2 regions of the Vibrio sp. NH-7 genome follow, and region 2 is predicted to be linked to the other one. Evidence: riboswitches for the same ligand, from Rfam matches in the RefSeq annotation. Region 2 holds a riboswitch; the other holds the start of a gene.
What was found. A riboswitch is a leader RNA that binds a small molecule or an ion and turns the genes downstream of it on or off. The one in region 2 is predicted to bind lysine.

Region 1 (8,662 bases), 1.5 Mb from region 2:
GTGGAACATGATGAAGACGCAATCCGCATGGCTGACCATGTCATTGATATCGGCCCAGGTGCTGGCGTTCACGGAGGTACGGTCGTAGCAGAAGGCACAATGGAACAAATTGTAGCGAATCCAAACTCTCTCACTGGCCAGTACTTGAGTGGCACCAAGGAAATTGCTGTACCAAAGGAGCGTACAGCACGAAATCCTAAGAAAACGGTACAATTGCTCGGTGCATCAGGAAACAACCTAAAAGACGTTACATTAGAGATTCCTGTTGGCCTTTTTAGCTGTATTACGGGTGTTTCAGGATCAGGAAAGTCAACACTAATCAATGATACCTTCTTTAAAATTGCCCACACCCAACTTAACGGTGCGACGACGGCGGTACCCGCACCGTACAAAAAAATCAAAGGGCTTGAGCATTTTGACAAGGTGATCGACATCGACCAAAGTCCGATCGGTCGAACGCCTCGTTCAAACCCAGCAACTTATACGGGTATTTTTACCCCGATTCGTGAACTATTCGCGGGTACGCAAGAGTCCCGCTCTCGAGGTTACAAACCTGGCCGATTTAGCTTTAACGTGCGTGGTGGCCGATGCGAAGCGTGTCAAGGCGACGGTGTTATCAAAGTGGAAATGCATTTCCTACCTGACGTCTATGTACCGTGTGATGTCTGCAAGGGTAAGCGCTATAACCGAGAAACCTTGGAAGTACGCTACAAAGGCAAAACCATTGATGAAGTACTCGAAATGACAGTAGAAGATGCTCGCGAGTTTTTTGACCCAGTACCTGTCATCGCGCGCAAGTTGCAAACTCTCATTGATGTCGGTCTGTCCTATATTCGCTTAGGTCAAGCCGCTACGACGCTATCTGGCGGTGAGGCTCAGCGAGTGAAATTGGCGCGTGAGCTCTCGAAACGAGATACGGGCAAAACCTTGTACATTCTGGATGAGCCAACCACTGGATTGCATTTCCATGATATTCAACAGCTACTCACGGTACTACATCGTCTGCGAGACCATGGTAATACTGTGGTCGTCATTGAGCATAACCTAGACGTCATAAAGACCGCAGACTGGATTGTGGACTTAGGCCCAGAAGGTGGTCAAGGAGGCGGTGAAATTGTCGCTCAAGGAACACCTGAAGATGTGTCGTTGGTCGAAGGTTCTCATACGGCAAGGTTCCTTAAGCCTATGTTAAAATAACAATTAATAGTAAAGTAAACAGGCCAGTGTCATTCTCACTGGCCTGTTTTTATTAGGATATGGACCCCATGGCTACCACACACGTTTCCGGGACAAAACTAGCAAAGCAAAAACCAAAGGTACCGCTGAATAAACCCTTCTTGGTCGCATTTGGCGCCATCTACATCATCGCAATGCACTTTTTTATGCCTAACCCCGGGGGGGCTGGGTTGGCGCTTTCATTCAACCCGACCACTTGGCTCGCACTCAGTTTTGCTCTCGCTATTGGCCTTTATCAAGTCGGAACCGAGGGAGCCTTGCGTTACAACAAGCTCACGATTGCTTTCTTCATTTGCTGTCTGCTTATCACGTTACCTGTTTTCTATCCAAATTCGGTTGTGGAGCTCTCTATTGGCAAGTTAACTGGCTTATGGGCAGGCTATCTGCTGTTCGTCGTCTTGCAACAGTTTCGTTTCAGCAATAAACAGAAGCAGCGCTTGCTATGGTTCATCGTCATCGCCGTTACCATTGAAGCTCTCTTTGGTTGGGTGCAATACTTACTATTAGAGCCCGACAACCTTATTGGCTACAACACGGTAATCAACCGCCCTTATGGAATTTTTCAGCAGCCCAATGTCATGGCAACTTTTCTCGCAACAGGGCTTGCTATATCAGGCTACCTACTAACGCGACAACCGATTAAATATCAAACCAAAATCAGTGATGTTGCACTTCTGTATGTAATCCCTGCACTCACCGTCCCCCTACTTATAGTACTTGCGTCGCGAACGGGATGGCTAAGTGCGATTCTTGTGATCCTAGGGGTACTGCCTTATCTCTACAGATTCGCAACCAAGAAACGTTTTTGGGGTTGGGTTATCTCACTCAGTTTAGGGATGATGCTGGGCTTGATACCAAATATCGCTCAACATAATGTAGATTCACCCAAAAACCTATCGGCTCAAAAAGTAAACCTTAAAAGTCCAAGGGAATACCACATTCCTCAAGCGCTAGATATGCTAATCGAGAAGCCGTTTTCCGGATATGGTTATGGCAAATTTGAGTCTGAATACATTGTCTATAGCGCTCGCCAACATCAACTTAATCCAGAGTATCATCCAGGCCTCCCCGCTCTTGACCATCCACACAACGAGCTCTTGTATTGGGGCGTTGAAGGTGGCTTAGTGCCAATACTGGCTATTTTCTTAGCGGCCACTCTAGTATTGATAAGGGTCTATCAAGGTAAAAAAGGCACCCGGTTGGCGCTCTTTGCGTTGTTCATTCCAATTGTGCTGCATTCGCAGTTGGAATACCCCTTCTATCACTCGGCGATCCATTGGATCACCTTCATCACTCTACTCTATTGGGTTGACCAAAGAGCCAATAAGTATCGGAGCGTGACCTTTAGTTTTGTTTCTCAAACTGGACTGCGTGTGTCCAGTTTGGTAATGCCCATCTTAGTTAGCTTTTATATGGTGAGTGCCCTGCATACCAATTACATTCTCACTCAGTTTGAAAAGTCTAACCCAAAAGATCCTGAGATTTTGAATCAAGTCACCAACCCAATTGCATGGCAAGATCGATATGACTGGGACATTTACAGCACTTATCTCAATATTGGCCTGTATAAACATGACCCTGAGTTTATTCAGCCATACATCGACTGGTCACTGGAGATCATCAAAAACAAACCAAGGCCCGCTTTCTATAACAACCTGATCCTGGCTTATCAAGGTATTGGCGAAGAAGAGAAAGCGCAGCAGATCCGAAGTGAAGCACAGTTCCTATTCCCAAATCGCGACTTTAGTGAAGTGCAGTATGTTCCACCAAACATCGACGCACTGGCCACAGAGGCAAGTAAACCAGCAGAATAAAGAAAGGCGACCTTAGGTCGCCTTGTCATTCATTGAGTCATTGACTCTTCTAGTGCTCTCAAACAAAGAGCGACATTCTCCGATCTCGCTCCGTATCCCATTAGGCCGATACGCCAAGCTTTTCCTGCGAGAGCACCTAAGCCCGCGCCAATTTCTAGATTATAAGTATCAAGCAAGTGGCTACGCACTTTAGCCTCGTCTACCCCTTGAGGTACGTAAATTGCGTTCAACTGAGGCAAACGAGATCGCTCCTCAACAACAAATTCAAAACCCAGCTTCTCTAATCCAGCTTTTAGCTTTTCGTGCATCTCGAGATGGCGTTGCCAAGCGTTTTCTAACCCTTCATTTTGCAAAATGAGCAGAGATTCATGAAGCGCATAAAGGCTATTAACAGGTGCAGTGTGATGGTAGCTGCGCTTGCCTTCCCCGCTCCAATACCCCAACACAAGGCTTTGATCAAGGAACCAACTCTGGACTGGTGTCTTTCTCGCTTGGATTTTATCAATGGCTGCTTGGGAGAGTGTCACTGGCGATAAACCTGGCACACACGACAAACATTTCTGGCTACCGGAATAAACCGCATCCAACTGCCACTCATCAACTTTTAGTGGAACGCCACCTAAAGACGTTACCGCGTCCACAATCGATAACACGCCGTGCTGCTTAGCGAGCTTACCGAGAGCCTCTGCATCACTGCAAGCACCTGTCGAGGTTTCAGCATGAACAAAAGCAAGAATCTTCGCATCTGGGTTGGCTTTCAGAGCCTGTTCCACTTTCTCTACCGAGACCGGTGCGCCCCACTCGTCGTCAACAAGCTCAACCACACCGCCTGCACGGACGACGTTTTCTCTCATGCGCTCGCCAAATACGCCATTTCGACAAACAATTACTTTGTCACCTGGCTCAATCAAATTGACGAAGCAAGTTTCCATTCCTGCACTCCCGGGCGCAGAAACTGCAATCGTGAATTCATTTTCCGTTTGGAATGCATACTTAAGTAGCTGCTTAAGTTCGTCCATCATCTTGATAAATAGAGGATCCAAGTGACCAACCGTTGGACGACTCAACGCCTGCAGCACTTGAGGTGAAATGTCCGAAGGTCCCGGTCCCATCAGGATACGGTGAGGTGGAATAAAACTTTGAATCGTCATTGGCAGCTCCTTTTGCAAACTATTTTATTGTTCTGTTGAAGGTTATTGATTCACCTTAATCCAATTCAAACGCCTCAGCAATTAGCCCAAAGTCTTGAGGTCAAACCAGTGTCACAAGTTTGTTAATTTACCAAGAGCATAAAGTTACAAAATACCGTTGACATTGGTCACATAAAAACGTTCAATGCTGGATAGGTGGCGAATATTTATGCCACGCAACTTAAATTGTTGCAGAAGAGGAGCACTGCCCAGGTAGATGTGTCGTGGAACCACAATTCCGAGACAACACATTGAGGGGGAGCAGTGCCGAGGTAAACCAAAAGTGTGGTTTTGGTTTGTCGGTTGACTTGGGTTGAGTCCCATCAACTGTCATCAGCACAGCCTGATGATGAGCTTCTGAGGTCAATAGCATTTCAAAAATACCTCTTTTTCGCTCATTCTCTCTTCAAGCAAACATCGGATGTTGGGTTAACCCCCAGTTTTATTTTCAGGAAGTCGTGGGAGAAATGCCGTGGGCAGTTTCAATGTTGCTAAGTTTGGTGGGACAAGTGTTGCAAATTTTGAGGCGATGAGTCGCTGTGCAGCCATTATCGAATCAAACCCCAATACCAAATTAGTTGTTAGCAGTGCGTGTTCAGGTGTCACCAACTTATTGGTCGAGTTAGCCAATGGTGTGCAAGACCAAACACATCGAAGTGAAATATTAACCAAACTGGCTGAGATCCATAATGCTGTTTTGGACCAACTCGAAGATTCAACCCAGGCTGCAGCCGAGGTCTACACCATTCTAGATACGGTGACGAGCCTTGCAGAAGCCGCTTCAATCCAAGCTAGCCGTAAGCTCACAGACCACTTAGTCGCGTGTGGTGAGCTGATGTCGACTCACCTGCTTACCCAATTAATGAGAGAGCGAGGAATCGCCGCCACACGTTTCGATATTCGAGATGTACTGCGCACCGACAGCAACTTTGGCAAAGCAGAACCAGAGCTAGATAGCATCCGTCAGCTTGCCGAAGAAAAGCTCATTCCACTATGCCAAGAATCCGTAGTGATCACTCAAGGCTTTATCGGCTCAGACGCAGAAGGCAATACGACAACCCTAGGTCGCGGCGGCAGTGACTACAGCGCCGCACTGATTGCGGAGGCGGTTGAAGCGTCAGGCTTGGAGATTTGGACTGACGTTCCCGGTATCTACACCACCGATCCTCGTATCGCACCGAAAGCGTCTCCAATCCCAGAAATCAGCTTTAGCGAAGCCTCTGAGATGGCAAACTTTGGCGCGAAGATCTTACACCCATCGACTCTCGTTCCGGCACTGCGTCATGATATTCCAGTTTTTGTCGGCTCATCAAAAGAGCCAGAAAAGGGCGGGACTTGGATTCGCCATCAAGTGGAGAGCTCACCGCTATTTCGTGCATTAGCCCTTCGCTGCAACCAGACAATGGTGACACTACGCAGCGCAAAAATGTTCCACGCATACGGCTTTTTAGCCCGTGTTTTTGAGATTCTAGCCAAGCACAAGGTATCGGTGGATTTAATCACGACCTCAGAGATCAGCGTCTCACTCACATTGGATCAAACTGATACCTCAGGCGGAGCGCCTCAGCTGCCGGAAGCCGCTCGTATTGAGTTAGAAGAGCTATGTAGCGTCGACGTAGAGCACAACTTATGTCTGGTAGCGCTTATCGGCAACAACATGAGCGAAAGTAAAGGCTACGCGAAGCAAGTCTTTGGCACATTAGAAGACTTCAATCTACGCATGATCTGTTACGGTGCAAGTCCGCACAACCTCTGCTTCCTAGTGCATGAGTCCGTCTCAAAGCAAGCCATTCAAAAGCTGCACACTGAGTTGTTTGAGGGCTAAGAAAAACAAAAGGTTGGCACTATGCCAACCTTTTTTATTCAAGCCAAAATATAGGGGATTACTACTCGCCTGCCACCTTCATAGACTCAAGCAATATAGAACCCGTTTGAATTTGTGAACGCGTTTCCACATCATTACCGACAGCGACAATGTTCTGGAACATCTGTTTAAGATTGCCAGCAATGGTAATTTCTGACACAGGGAACTGGATCTGACCATTCTCCACCCAGAAGCCTGCCGCACCACGAGAATAATCGCCTGTCACGATATTGACACCTTGGCCCATGGTCTCTGTAACCAATAAGCCTGTGCCTAGCTCTTTCAGCATTTGTTCGAAATTCTGCCCCGTTGATTGCACATACCAGTTATGAATACCACCAGCATGGCCTGTTGGCGTCATATCCATTTTACGTGCGGCGTAGCTCGTTAGCAGATACGTCGCTAGCACGCCATCGGTAATGATCTCTCTGTCTCGGGTGAAGACGCCTTCACTATCAAAGGGACTAGAGGCAAGACCACGCAGTACATGAGGCTTTTCTGCGATGTTAAACCAATCAGGCAGAACCTTTTCACCCAGTTGATCGAGCAAGAATGAGGATTTGCGGTATAAGTTGCCACCGCTGATCGCCATCACCAAATGACCAATCAAACCGGTTGCCACATCTGCAGCAAACATGATCGGGTATTGACCCGTTTTGAGCTTTTGCGCATCCAAACGACTGATGGTTTTTTCTGCCGCTTTTAGCCCTACCGCTTCAGGAGACCAAAGATCGTCTTTATGACGTGACAAAGTGTAGTCGTAGTCTCGCTCCATCTCACCATTAGCGCCCTGACCAATCACACAACAACTTGTACTGTGACGGCTCGAAGCATAACTCGCCAGTAAACCATGGCTATTACCATATACCTTCAGCCCATAATGGCTATCGTAACTCGCACCATCGCTTTGTTTAATTTTGTCGCTGTACTCAAGCGCCGCTTTCTCAGCGGCAATGGCGACCTGAGCAGCATAATCTGGATCAGGCGTGTCTGGGTGGAATAGATCCAAATCTGGGATCTCTTTGACCATCAACTCTTTAGGCGCAGGACCAGCATAAGGGTCTTCAGAGGTATACTGAGCAATATCGAGCGCAGCCAATACGGTTTGTTGAATCGCTTTTTCACTTAAGTCAGAGGTTGATGCACTGCCCTTACGTTGACCACGGTAAACCGTAATGCCCAACGCACCATCACTGTTGAATTCCACATTTTCCACTTCACACATGCGAGTAGAGACACTTAGGCCAGTGGTTTTCGTGATCGCGACTTCTGCACCATCAGACTTCTCTGCCGCCATCTCTAACGCTTTAGCGACTGCGGCTTCTAACTCAACGCGCTGTTGAGCAACTTGCTCTCTTACGTCCATATCAACTTAGTTCTAAAGATTTGTTCTCTCTAGGATAACAAGAATTTCGCTTTCTCCCCACGATTCTTGTTAAAATAGAGAAATAGATGGTCAAATTAAGGCAGAGAAATGGCACGTAAAAACCAAAAAGCGCCATGGGAAGAGGAAGAAGAAATCATCTGGGTAAGTAAGACCGAGATGAAACGCGACATGGAAGAACTGCAGCAGTTAGGTGAAGAGCTCGTGAGCCTAAAACCTTCTGTGCTGGAAAAGTTTCCGCTTAGCGAAGATCTCGCAGAAGCAATCAAAGATGCGCAACGATTCAAAAACGAAGCGCGTCGCCGCCAACTGCAATACATTGGTAAATTGATGCGCTTTGAAGATCCTGAGCCACTGCAAGCCGCATTAGACAGGGTTCGCAATAAGCACTCACAAGCAACAGCGCACCTGCATAAGCTAGAGCAGTTGCGTGACCGCATTGTTGAAGAGGGTGATGCAGCCATTGGCGATGCAATGGAACTCTATCCAAACGCAGATCGCCAGCGCCTGCGTCAACTTGCTCGCCAAGCGGCAAAAGAGAAAAAAGCAGGTAAGCCTGCGAAATCTTACCGCGAAATCTTCCAAGTTCTAAAAGCGCTGAGCGACGAAGACGTTTAGCACCAAATACAAAAAGGATTGATGCACGCACATCAATCCTTTTTCTTTAAGCCCTCTATTCGCCTGCTCTGACGAACTCACTCAATGCTTGGTTACTGTGGTTGGAAACGAGCTGTTCAACGCCTGCTGCCACTTCCACTCGCCCGTTGGCAACAAAGATAAAATCGGAGCCAATGGCTTTAGCGTCACTGATGTGGTGCGTCACCATCAGCACGGTGATATTTCTCTCTTTGGCTAACTTTGCCACCAGCGATAACATTTCTTCACGTAAGATAGGATCGAGCGCGGAAAACGGTTCATCGAGCAGCCAAACTGGATGAGACTGCACAAAGCAGCGCGCCAAGGCGACTCGTTGACGCTGCCCGCCAGATAACTGCTCTGGCAATCGGTCAAGATAGTCAGCCACGCCCACTTGCTGCGCCGCCAACTCCACTTTCCGTTGCTGCTCATCACTGAGCTTTAGCCCAGGGTGCAAACCAAGCCCAATATTTTGTCTGACGGTCAGGTGAGCAAATAGGTTGTGTTCCTGAAATAACATCGCAAAAGGTCGCCGGTG
Region 2 (8,662 bases):
CAACATATAAAATTTCATCAGCAATTGGTGGTGGTGAGCACAAGACTACTTTACGACAACCTGCAATTTTTGCTGGAACACCAAGCATCAAAACCGTTGATGGCAATGGCGCACTGCCACCAGGAATATACAAACCCACTTTTTGAATTGGGCGCGTGACCTGTTCACAAAGTACACCCGGTTGAGTTTCTACCTTGATGGGCTGTGGCTTCTGCGCTTTGTGAAACTTAGCAATGTTTGAGTACGCTTGATCCAACGCCTTTTTCATATTGTCAGACAAACGACCACACGCCGCTGTCACTTCTTGCTCAGAGACTCTTAGCGAATCTGGAGTTACACGGTCAAACTTTTCAGTCAGCTCAAACAGCGCAGCGTCACCTTCTTCGCGAACCTTCGCAATAACTTCGGCAACTGACGCGGTAATATTTGCCCCTTCGCTAATCGCTGGGCGTTCCAAAATCGCGTCTTGTTGCGTTTCACTGAGTGATTGCCATACAACAGTTCTCATTGCCGTTACTCCATCATTTTGTCAATTGGTAGTACTAGAATTGAGCTCGCACCCAGTTCTTTCAGTTGTTCCATGGTTTCCCAGAACAGGTTTTCAGTACTTACCAAATGAACCGCAACTTTTTGCTTGTCGGCAGACAGAGGTAATACCGTTGGATCTTCCGCGCCTGGCAGTAGTGCTTTGATTTGGTCTAACTTCTCAGCTGGCGCGTGTAGCATGATGTACTTAGACTCTTTCGCTTGCTGTACGCCCTGCATACGAGTCAGGAGCTTTTCAATTAGCGCGACTTTGTCTGCGTCGAACTCACCAGTACGTTGAATCAGTGTCGCTTTTGATTTGAAGATGATCTCAGCTTCTTTAAGGCCATTCGCTTCCAACGTTGCACCAGTAGAAACTAAGTCAGCAATGGCATCAGCAAGACCCGCACGAGGGGCAACTTCTACTGAACCTGTCAGCATACATGTTGAGAATGGAACGCCCGCTTCATCCATGTAAGCTTTTAATAGCTGCGGGTAAGTTGTGGCAATACGTTTTCCAGCAAGGTCTTGAGGGCCGTTATACTCTTCGTCTTTATCGATTGCGATAGACAAACGGCAACCACCGAAATCAAGTCGACGAAGTTGAACAAATTCAGACGGCTCACCCAACGCTTTACGATCGAGACGAACTTCTTCCAGTTCGTTTTCGCCAATGAAGCCTAGGTCAACCACACCATCCATAATCAGACCTGGAATATCGTCGTCACGGACTAACAGCAAGTCAATTGGCATATTTTCTGAATGAACAACTAATCGCTCACCCATAACATTGAACTTCACGCCACATTTTTTAAGTAGAGCTTGGCTCTCTTTGCTGAGGCGACCTTTTTTCTGAATTGCGATTCTTAGGCGTTGTGTTTGCATTGCTGTAATCCCTGTGCAAATATTTGAAATTTATGAAATTTTACGTTAATCGAATACTAAAAAACCCTCGGAAGAGTTGGTCTCCCGAGGGTTCTAAATCTTGTAGTTTACGATTTTAGCCTCCGGGAGTTTCCTGCCTCCCGGGTATGCGCGCATCTCCCGAAAGACTAGACTGGGTGATGATGGTGATGAATGTTCATTACTGTTGGACGCATACTTATATAGCTCTTCGTGTTCGCTTTGTTGATATCCACACTAACTAAGGTGTAAACATTTTTCAACCATTTATTTAAACTTTTTTCCATTTGTATATGACAATTAAAAAAGGGAGCCGAAGCTCCCTTTTTAACATGATGCACTATTGCTCAGTTAAGCATTTTGACAACTGGCCATTTTCGATTTAGACAGGACAGATAGCAATACACAAACCGCTACAAACGCCACAGACGAGACGGCAAACGAAATACCGACCGACGCCGTCATACCCAATGTGATGAAACCAATGCAGGATACGGCTGCAACAGACAAGGCGTAAGGTAGCTGTGTCGCAACGTGATCAATGTGATTACAACGTGCGCCTGTCGAAGACAGAATGGTCGTATCTGAGATTGGTGAACAGTGATCACCAAATACCGAACCGGCTAAAACAGCACTTAGCATCGGAAGCATTAACGCAAGATCGGTTGCGCCAGCCATATCACCTGCGATTGGTAACATGATACCAAACGTACCCCATGATGTGCCCGTCGAGAACGCCATCAAGCCAGACAATAGGAACAAGATTACAGGTAACCAGTGTGGGTTAATATTGCCTTGCGCAAGCGTTGACAGATATTTACCTGTGTTCATGTCGCCAATGACAGAACCAATTGTCCATGCGAAGACTAGGATAAGAATTGCGCCAAACATTGATTTGGCACCGATCCAAAGCGTACGGCCAATTTCCGATGCGGCGATACCTTGTTTGAATACCGTGAATAGAGCAACCGCTAGGCCAACCAAACCACCGTAAATTAAAGAGGTACCAACATCAGTATTCTCAAACGCGCCCAATAGATTGAACTCAATACCGTCTGAAGCCAACGCTTGACCACCGGTATAAAGCATTGACGCAACCGTCGCAATAATTAGGAAAACAATCGGCAAAACAAGATCAGACACTTTGCCGCCTTCGCTTTCGCGGATATCTAGCTCTTCGTTCAGCTCATGAGCTTCCTCGGTATCATTCTCTTGGTCTTTGTCAAAACCTCGGCCCTGAGACGCAGCGATCTCGTGGTCACGCATCTTGCCAATATCTAAGCCAAACCAAGCCACAGCGAATACCATCAATAGCGCAAAGATTGCGTAGAAGTTCATCGGAACCAAACGTAAGTATGCGCCCAATGCCGAGTATTCTGTAATGCCGTGTGAGACAAGAATGCCGCCGATGATTGTCATGATGTAAGCACCCCAGCTAGACGCAGGCATGATCACACACATAGGTGCCGCTGTAGAATCGAGGATATAAGCAAGCTTAGCGCGAGACACGTAGAAACGGTCAGTAACAGGTCGAGAGATTGCCCCTACCGCTAAACTATTAAAGTAGTCATCGACGAAGATGAACACGCCAAGAAACGCAGCCAAAAGCTTAGAACCACGTTTGCTTTTCACGCGTGTCTGCGCCCACTCAGCAAAAGCGCGAGTACCACCCGACAGTGTTAACAGCGCAGTCATCATACCGAGCAACAATAGGAAGCCGACAATACTCATGTTCCAAGTGTTAATCCCACCGTCTTCGATGAACACACTAGATACAGTAGAGCCAACATATCCAAGCGCATTACCCAATGAGTAGTCATTAAGCAAGACAGCACCAAGAACAATACCGACACCTAGAGAAACAAGTACGCGACGCGTAACAATAGCAAGACTCAACGCCACTAAAGGAGGCAAAAGAGATAAAGGAGATGATGCAAAATCAATTAAATTCATGATCTTCAAAAACCAGTAATAAATGGTTAGAGATCTACTGCAGACTAATTGAAGGAACTCATTTCCAAACAATTAACTAAAAATAAGCGACAGGCAAGCGAATGCTTACCCAGCCCTACAGTAGCGCTCCATAGTTTTACAAATTATAGACTATGGCAGTGTTACCCCTTTCGAGTGTAACCCCAGCAAGCATCGTTGATTTGATAGCCCACTTCGGCGAAATAACCTTTCCTACTTGTTCATTGGCATCACCCCAACAAGCATTACTTATTTATTCCGCGCCTCTACCGCACATGCTGAAACTTTAAACTATCGAAAAGTCATTTTAACAATAATTTAACCAGCATAATGCATTAGGTTCCGCTTATTGTACTTAAGTCACACTTCTTTTCAATACATCGTGCCAGATTTATTGTTAAAAATATTTTTATGCCGAAAAGATTAACCTTCCAACTTTTGTGCATAGACATTCTTTGCATACCATCTCATACAACTAAGGAATGACTATCTTGGTAAGCATCTAAAATAGACATTAATAATGTGGCACCTAAAAATTCAAATGTTTGTCGCCGACTATTTTTTGACGATTTGTTTATTCTTAAATTAGAAACAGTTTCCAATATATGAAACCAAATACTTAATCATGAGTTGATTATTTATCAATATGGTCTAAACCAGCCAGTAAAAACTAAACTAGGTCACGAAAACTTGCGTAAAAAAATACAAATCTTCTGCGATGAATTATATTTGTCAGGATTTAACTAAATTTACATTCTATATATTGTAATATCCATTTTTCAGGATTATTATCTTTCATATTAGGCACTCCTTATAAAAGTGAGATTTAAATATGTCGGAACTAACAAAAACACTATTAAACATTCGCAGCTTGCGTGCTTTCTCTCGTGAATTAACACTGGAGCAATTGGAAGAAGCACTAGAAAAATTGACGACAGTTGTAGAAGAACGCCGAGAAGCAGAAGAAGCAGAACGTGCGGCAGCAGCTGAGCAAGAAGCTAAACTGTCGGCTATTGCAGAGCAAATCGCAAAAGATGGCATCGATGTAGAAGCATTGATTTCTGCGCTTGCTGGTGACTCAAAAGCAAAAACTAAAGCGAAATCAAAGCGTGCGCCTCGCCCTGCGAAGTACAAATACACCGATGCGAATGGCGAAGAAAAAACTTGGACTGGCCAAGGTCGTACACCTTCAGCAATTCAAGAACAATTAGATGCAGGTAAATCACTAGACGATTTCCTTATCTAAAATACGTAAAAACAAAAAAGCGCCTTCATGGCGCTTTTTTTATAAGTCAAAAACCTCATAATTTTGAGGCTTTCTTTTCTATCGTTCCCAATACGCTTCTTCCAAGCTGTCTTCTCTTTCAGGCAAGCCTTTAGACAAACGTGGCGAGTGTTGTACCAGAACTTCATAGCTAGCACGGTTTGAATACTTGCATACCTGAGAAAACGACGAGTAAGTCAAATAAGCATGGGCATGTTTGCTTGAGTTAGGCACGTTTTCTTTGTGATACTTGTTTGCCGCCATGTCGTGCAGTAAGGCAGATAACGCTGCATCCCCTGCACCATTTGTATTTTTAATCTTCTCAGGCCCACCCATATAAGGTGAAATATGCGAATACACTTTAATTGGGTTTTCGCAGTTATCTTTTACTGCTGGTCGACTAAATTCAAAACGGTTAAATTCTGCGATACTACCTGGCAATAAAGGTAGAGAAGTCTCGCGCTTAGCCGCTTCTTCAGTATAGCCAGCCATAAACAAGCCAACAGGACCAGCGGTACATAGCACCAAGTCCACCCAATCAAGCGCTTTATCAGACGCAGCCAATGGGTCAGACTCGCCCGTCAGAGCTTCAGCTTCATCTTCATTCATGGCCACAACAGAAACGTGGTCACGCAAGAAAGCTTGCCAAAATTGAGGATCGTCTTGAATGACAAATTTGGTACCTAACGTAAGTACTACCGGTACTTCATGCTTTTTAGCGTACTCAATCGCGCGCATTGTCGCTTCTGGCATCGGGTCGCCCTCTTTACAACGTACCAAATAGGCCGTTAATACCAGCGCAGACGCGTTTTTAAAGATTTTTTCAGGAATGCTATCAGGGTGAAGTTGGTTCATCTGGCCTTCACTGATCGCAAAAGTACGCTCACCATCTTCGGTAATGAGTGCAAAGCAACGTCCAATCGCGCCCTCAACCCCTTGCAGGTAATTCAAATCCATTCGGCTGGATGTATTACACAGATAACGATAGCCATAGCTGCCAATTTTAATATCTTGGCTCATCACCCCTAGTAGCGTTGAACGATCATCAGCAAGAACAGAATAGTTGTGTAGCGTATTACCAATGGTGCCGCCTGCATATTCATTGGTGATAAGCTCGTTCTGTTTCAGCTCAACATATAAAGCTTCTGCCGTGACATCGTCGATAACTAATGAGTGTCCCTTACTCAAGTTATATTTTTCGATTAGCTCTGAACTCACCTTTGCTTCAATATCAACCAAGGTTTGATCAATACCGATAATGTGGGTGCGAGACATTTTCTTGCTTTCTTGTGCTTGGCTCACCAAAGGATCGCGTGCGTGTACGGGAAAGTAGTGTTTCGATTTACGTTGGCCAGGAAATTTCATAGCTATATTCTGTGGTAAAGGATTCGAGTAAGGGATGAAAGGATGCCGGATTCTACCGCGCACAATTGGGCGCGGCAACAATCGCAAGCATAGCAAACGTTTGCAGGCATAATTAATTTACGAACGTTTCAGAACGTTTTAAATAAGAGGAAGTTATTCCCCTTCCATGAAGCTCAAATCAGGCAAACGATCTAGGTTTTCAGAGTAGCGTTTAAGATTAAATTCCCCGTCGTTTTTCATTACATCGAATATTTCAATCGACATGGCACAGGCCATCATTGCTACGGCTTCATCACGCGGGGTTCCTGTCATCATCAACCGCATGAGGGTCTCTTTGACTTTAATAGGGTTGCCATCTTCCAATTGATTCTCGACCACTTCGATCAAATGGGATTCTTCTAAAACTTGGTTTTCTTCACTCATTTGTTTAACCCGTTAGGCTTGATTTTCGGCAACTATGCCATATATAGACACTCTATTGTTAAAAAAGCGCAGATATAGTGATTAACAGAACAAAATTCGCTCTGTTTTCGAAGTGTGAGTCCGATCTCGGATCTGTCACCTCGAACGGCTTTCTGTTAGAATCTGCGTCCAGTTAATTTAAGTGGTGTTAAGTAATGTCTGACAACAGCCAAAAGAAAGTCATCGTCGGTATGTCCGGCGGCGTTGATTCATCTGTTTCTGCGTACCTGCTACAACAGCAAGGTTACCAAGTAGAAGGCCTGTTCATGAAGAACTGGGAAGAAGATGACAATGAGGAGTATTGCACGGCAGCTGAAGATCTAGCTGACGCTCAAGCAGTGTGTGACAAGTTAGGCATTCACCTTCACACCATCAACTTTGCGGCTGAGTACTGGGATAATGTATTCGAATATTTCCTTGCGGAATACAAAGCAGGACGAACGCCAAACCCAGACATTCTTTGTAACAAAGAAATCAAGTTTAAAGCCTTCCTAGAGTTTGCAGATGAAGTACTCGACGCGGATTATATCGCCATGGGGCATTATGTTCGCCGCACTTTCCCAACTCAGGAAGAGCTTGATGCGGGAGCAAAACCTGAGATGCTGCGTGGTCTGGACAGTAATAAAGACCAAAGTTACTTCCTATATACACTAAGCAGTGACCAAGTTGCCCGTAGTCTGTTCCCTGTTGGTGAGCTTGAAAAGCCTGAAGTTCGACGCATCGCGGAAGAGCAAGATCTCATCACCGCGAAGAAAAAAGACTCAACAGGTATCTGCTTCATCGGTGAACGTAAGTTTACTGAATTCCTTGGCAAATACCTACCCGCGCAGCCAGGCAACATCGAAACGCCTGAAGGCAAAGTTATCGGTAAACACCAAGGGTTGATGTACCATACTTTGGGCCAACGTAAAGGGCTTCACATCGGTGGTCAAAAAGGCGGCGGTGGTAATGAAGAGCCTTGGTTTGTTGGCGACAAAGACCTAAAACGCAACGTATTGATTGCCGTTCAGGGTAAAGATCACCCTCTTCTAAAATCAGAAGGCTTGATCGCTTCCCAACTCCACTGGGTAGATCGCACACCAATTACTGATGTTTTGAAGTGCACGGTAAAAACACGTTACCGTCAAACAGATATACCTTGTACAATCATCCCAATTGATGATGAAAACATTAAAGTTATTTTTGATGAGCCTCAGATCGCCGTCACCCCTGGTCAATCTGCGGTATTCTACCAAGGCGAAGTCTGTCTTGGTGGTGGTATTATCGAAAAACGCATTTAATTTACGCTTACATTTAGGAGTATGACTACGTGGCTAACGCATTATATGACCGCACCATCGCATTCGCAGGAATTTGCCAAGCCGTTGCTTTGGTCCAACAAGTAGCGAAAAACGGTCACTGCGACAACGACGCGTTTGAAACGTCTCTCAAAGCGATCATGAACACGAACCCGAGCAATACGGTAAGTGTATTTGGCCGCGAGTCAGATCTTAAACTGGGTTTAGAATGTTTAGTCAAGGGCATTGACAGTACGCCAACTGGCAGCGAAATTACCCGTTACATCATTAGCTTGATGGCATTAGAACGTAAGCTAAGCGGACGTAATGATGCTATGGCACAGCTAGGTGATCGCATCCAAATGCTAGAGCGCCAACTTGACCATTTCGAGCTACTCGACGAGCAAATGCTCAGCAATCTCGCGAGTGTCTATCTTGATGTAGTGAGCCCTATTGGCCCCCGAATTCAAGTTACGGGCACCCCATCTGTACTCCAACAGACGACCAACCAACACAAAGTAAGAGCGCTGCTTCTTTCCGGTATTCGCTGCTCTGTCCTTTGGCGTCAAGTTGGAGGCAAACGCCGCCACCTGATTTTTGGGCGTAAGAAGATGGTCGAACAAGCTCAAATCCTGTTAGCAAGAATGCAATAATCACTATGAGCTCGCGACTTGTCGCGAGCTCTTCGTTTATACCAAAAAACTTCGTATCAAAGACAACCAAGGCAAACGTTTGCGCAATGCTAGTGACAAACGCTTTCGATATTGGTATAAAGCTCACGAAATTTAGAAACTCAATTCAGGAGAACATCATGGAACTGTCAGCATTGACTGCTGTTTCACCAGTAGACGGTCGTTACGGAAGCAAGACAATTGCGTTACGCGAAATTTTCAGT

Region 1: linked by a shared signal. The riboswitch ahead of lysC (lysine-sensitive aspartokinase 3) and the one ahead of tet(35) (tetracycline efflux Na+/H+ antiporter family transporter Tet(35)) in region 2 are both predicted to bind lysine.

Annotation. Positions count from the first base shown of each region.
Region 1 covers NZ_CM132187.1:2,699,930-2,708,591, forward strand. Annotated here, with positions in the region: gene uvrA (excinuclease ABC subunit UvrA) at 1-1,197, shown strand, start outside; gene ACUALS_RS12495 (PglL family O-oligosaccharyltransferase) at 1,266-3,050, shown strand; gene ACUALS_RS12500 (pyridoxal-phosphate-dependent aminotransferase family protein) at 3,080-4,201, opposite strand; lysine riboswitch at 4,428-4,605, shown strand; gene lysC (lysine-sensitive aspartokinase 3) at 4,713-6,065, shown strand; gene pmbA (metalloprotease PmbA) at 6,127-7,470, opposite strand; gene yjgA (ribosome biogenesis factor YjgA) at 7,579-8,106, shown strand; gene thiQ (thiamine ABC transporter ATP-binding protein) at 8,162-8,662, opposite strand, start outside.
Region 2 covers NZ_CM132187.1:1,198,602-1,207,263, reverse strand. Annotated here, with positions in the region: gene hisD (histidinol dehydrogenase) at 1-508, opposite strand, end outside; gene hisG (ATP phosphoribosyltransferase) at 514-1,410, opposite strand; His leader region at 1,466-1,602, opposite strand; gene tet(35) (tetracycline efflux Na+/H+ antiporter family transporter Tet(35)) at 1,780-3,381, opposite strand; lysine riboswitch at 3,495-3,676, opposite strand; gene ACUALS_RS05690 (H-NS family histone-like protein) at 4,232-4,645, shown strand; gene ACUALS_RS05685 (inosine/guanosine kinase) at 4,724-6,028, opposite strand; gene ACUALS_RS05680 (hypothetical protein) at 6,182-6,451, opposite strand; gene mnmA (tRNA 2-thiouridine(34) synthase MnmA) at 6,646-7,770, shown strand; gene hflD (high frequency lysogenization protein HflD) at 7,800-8,420, shown strand; gene purB (adenylosuccinate lyase) at 8,579-8,662, shown strand, end outside.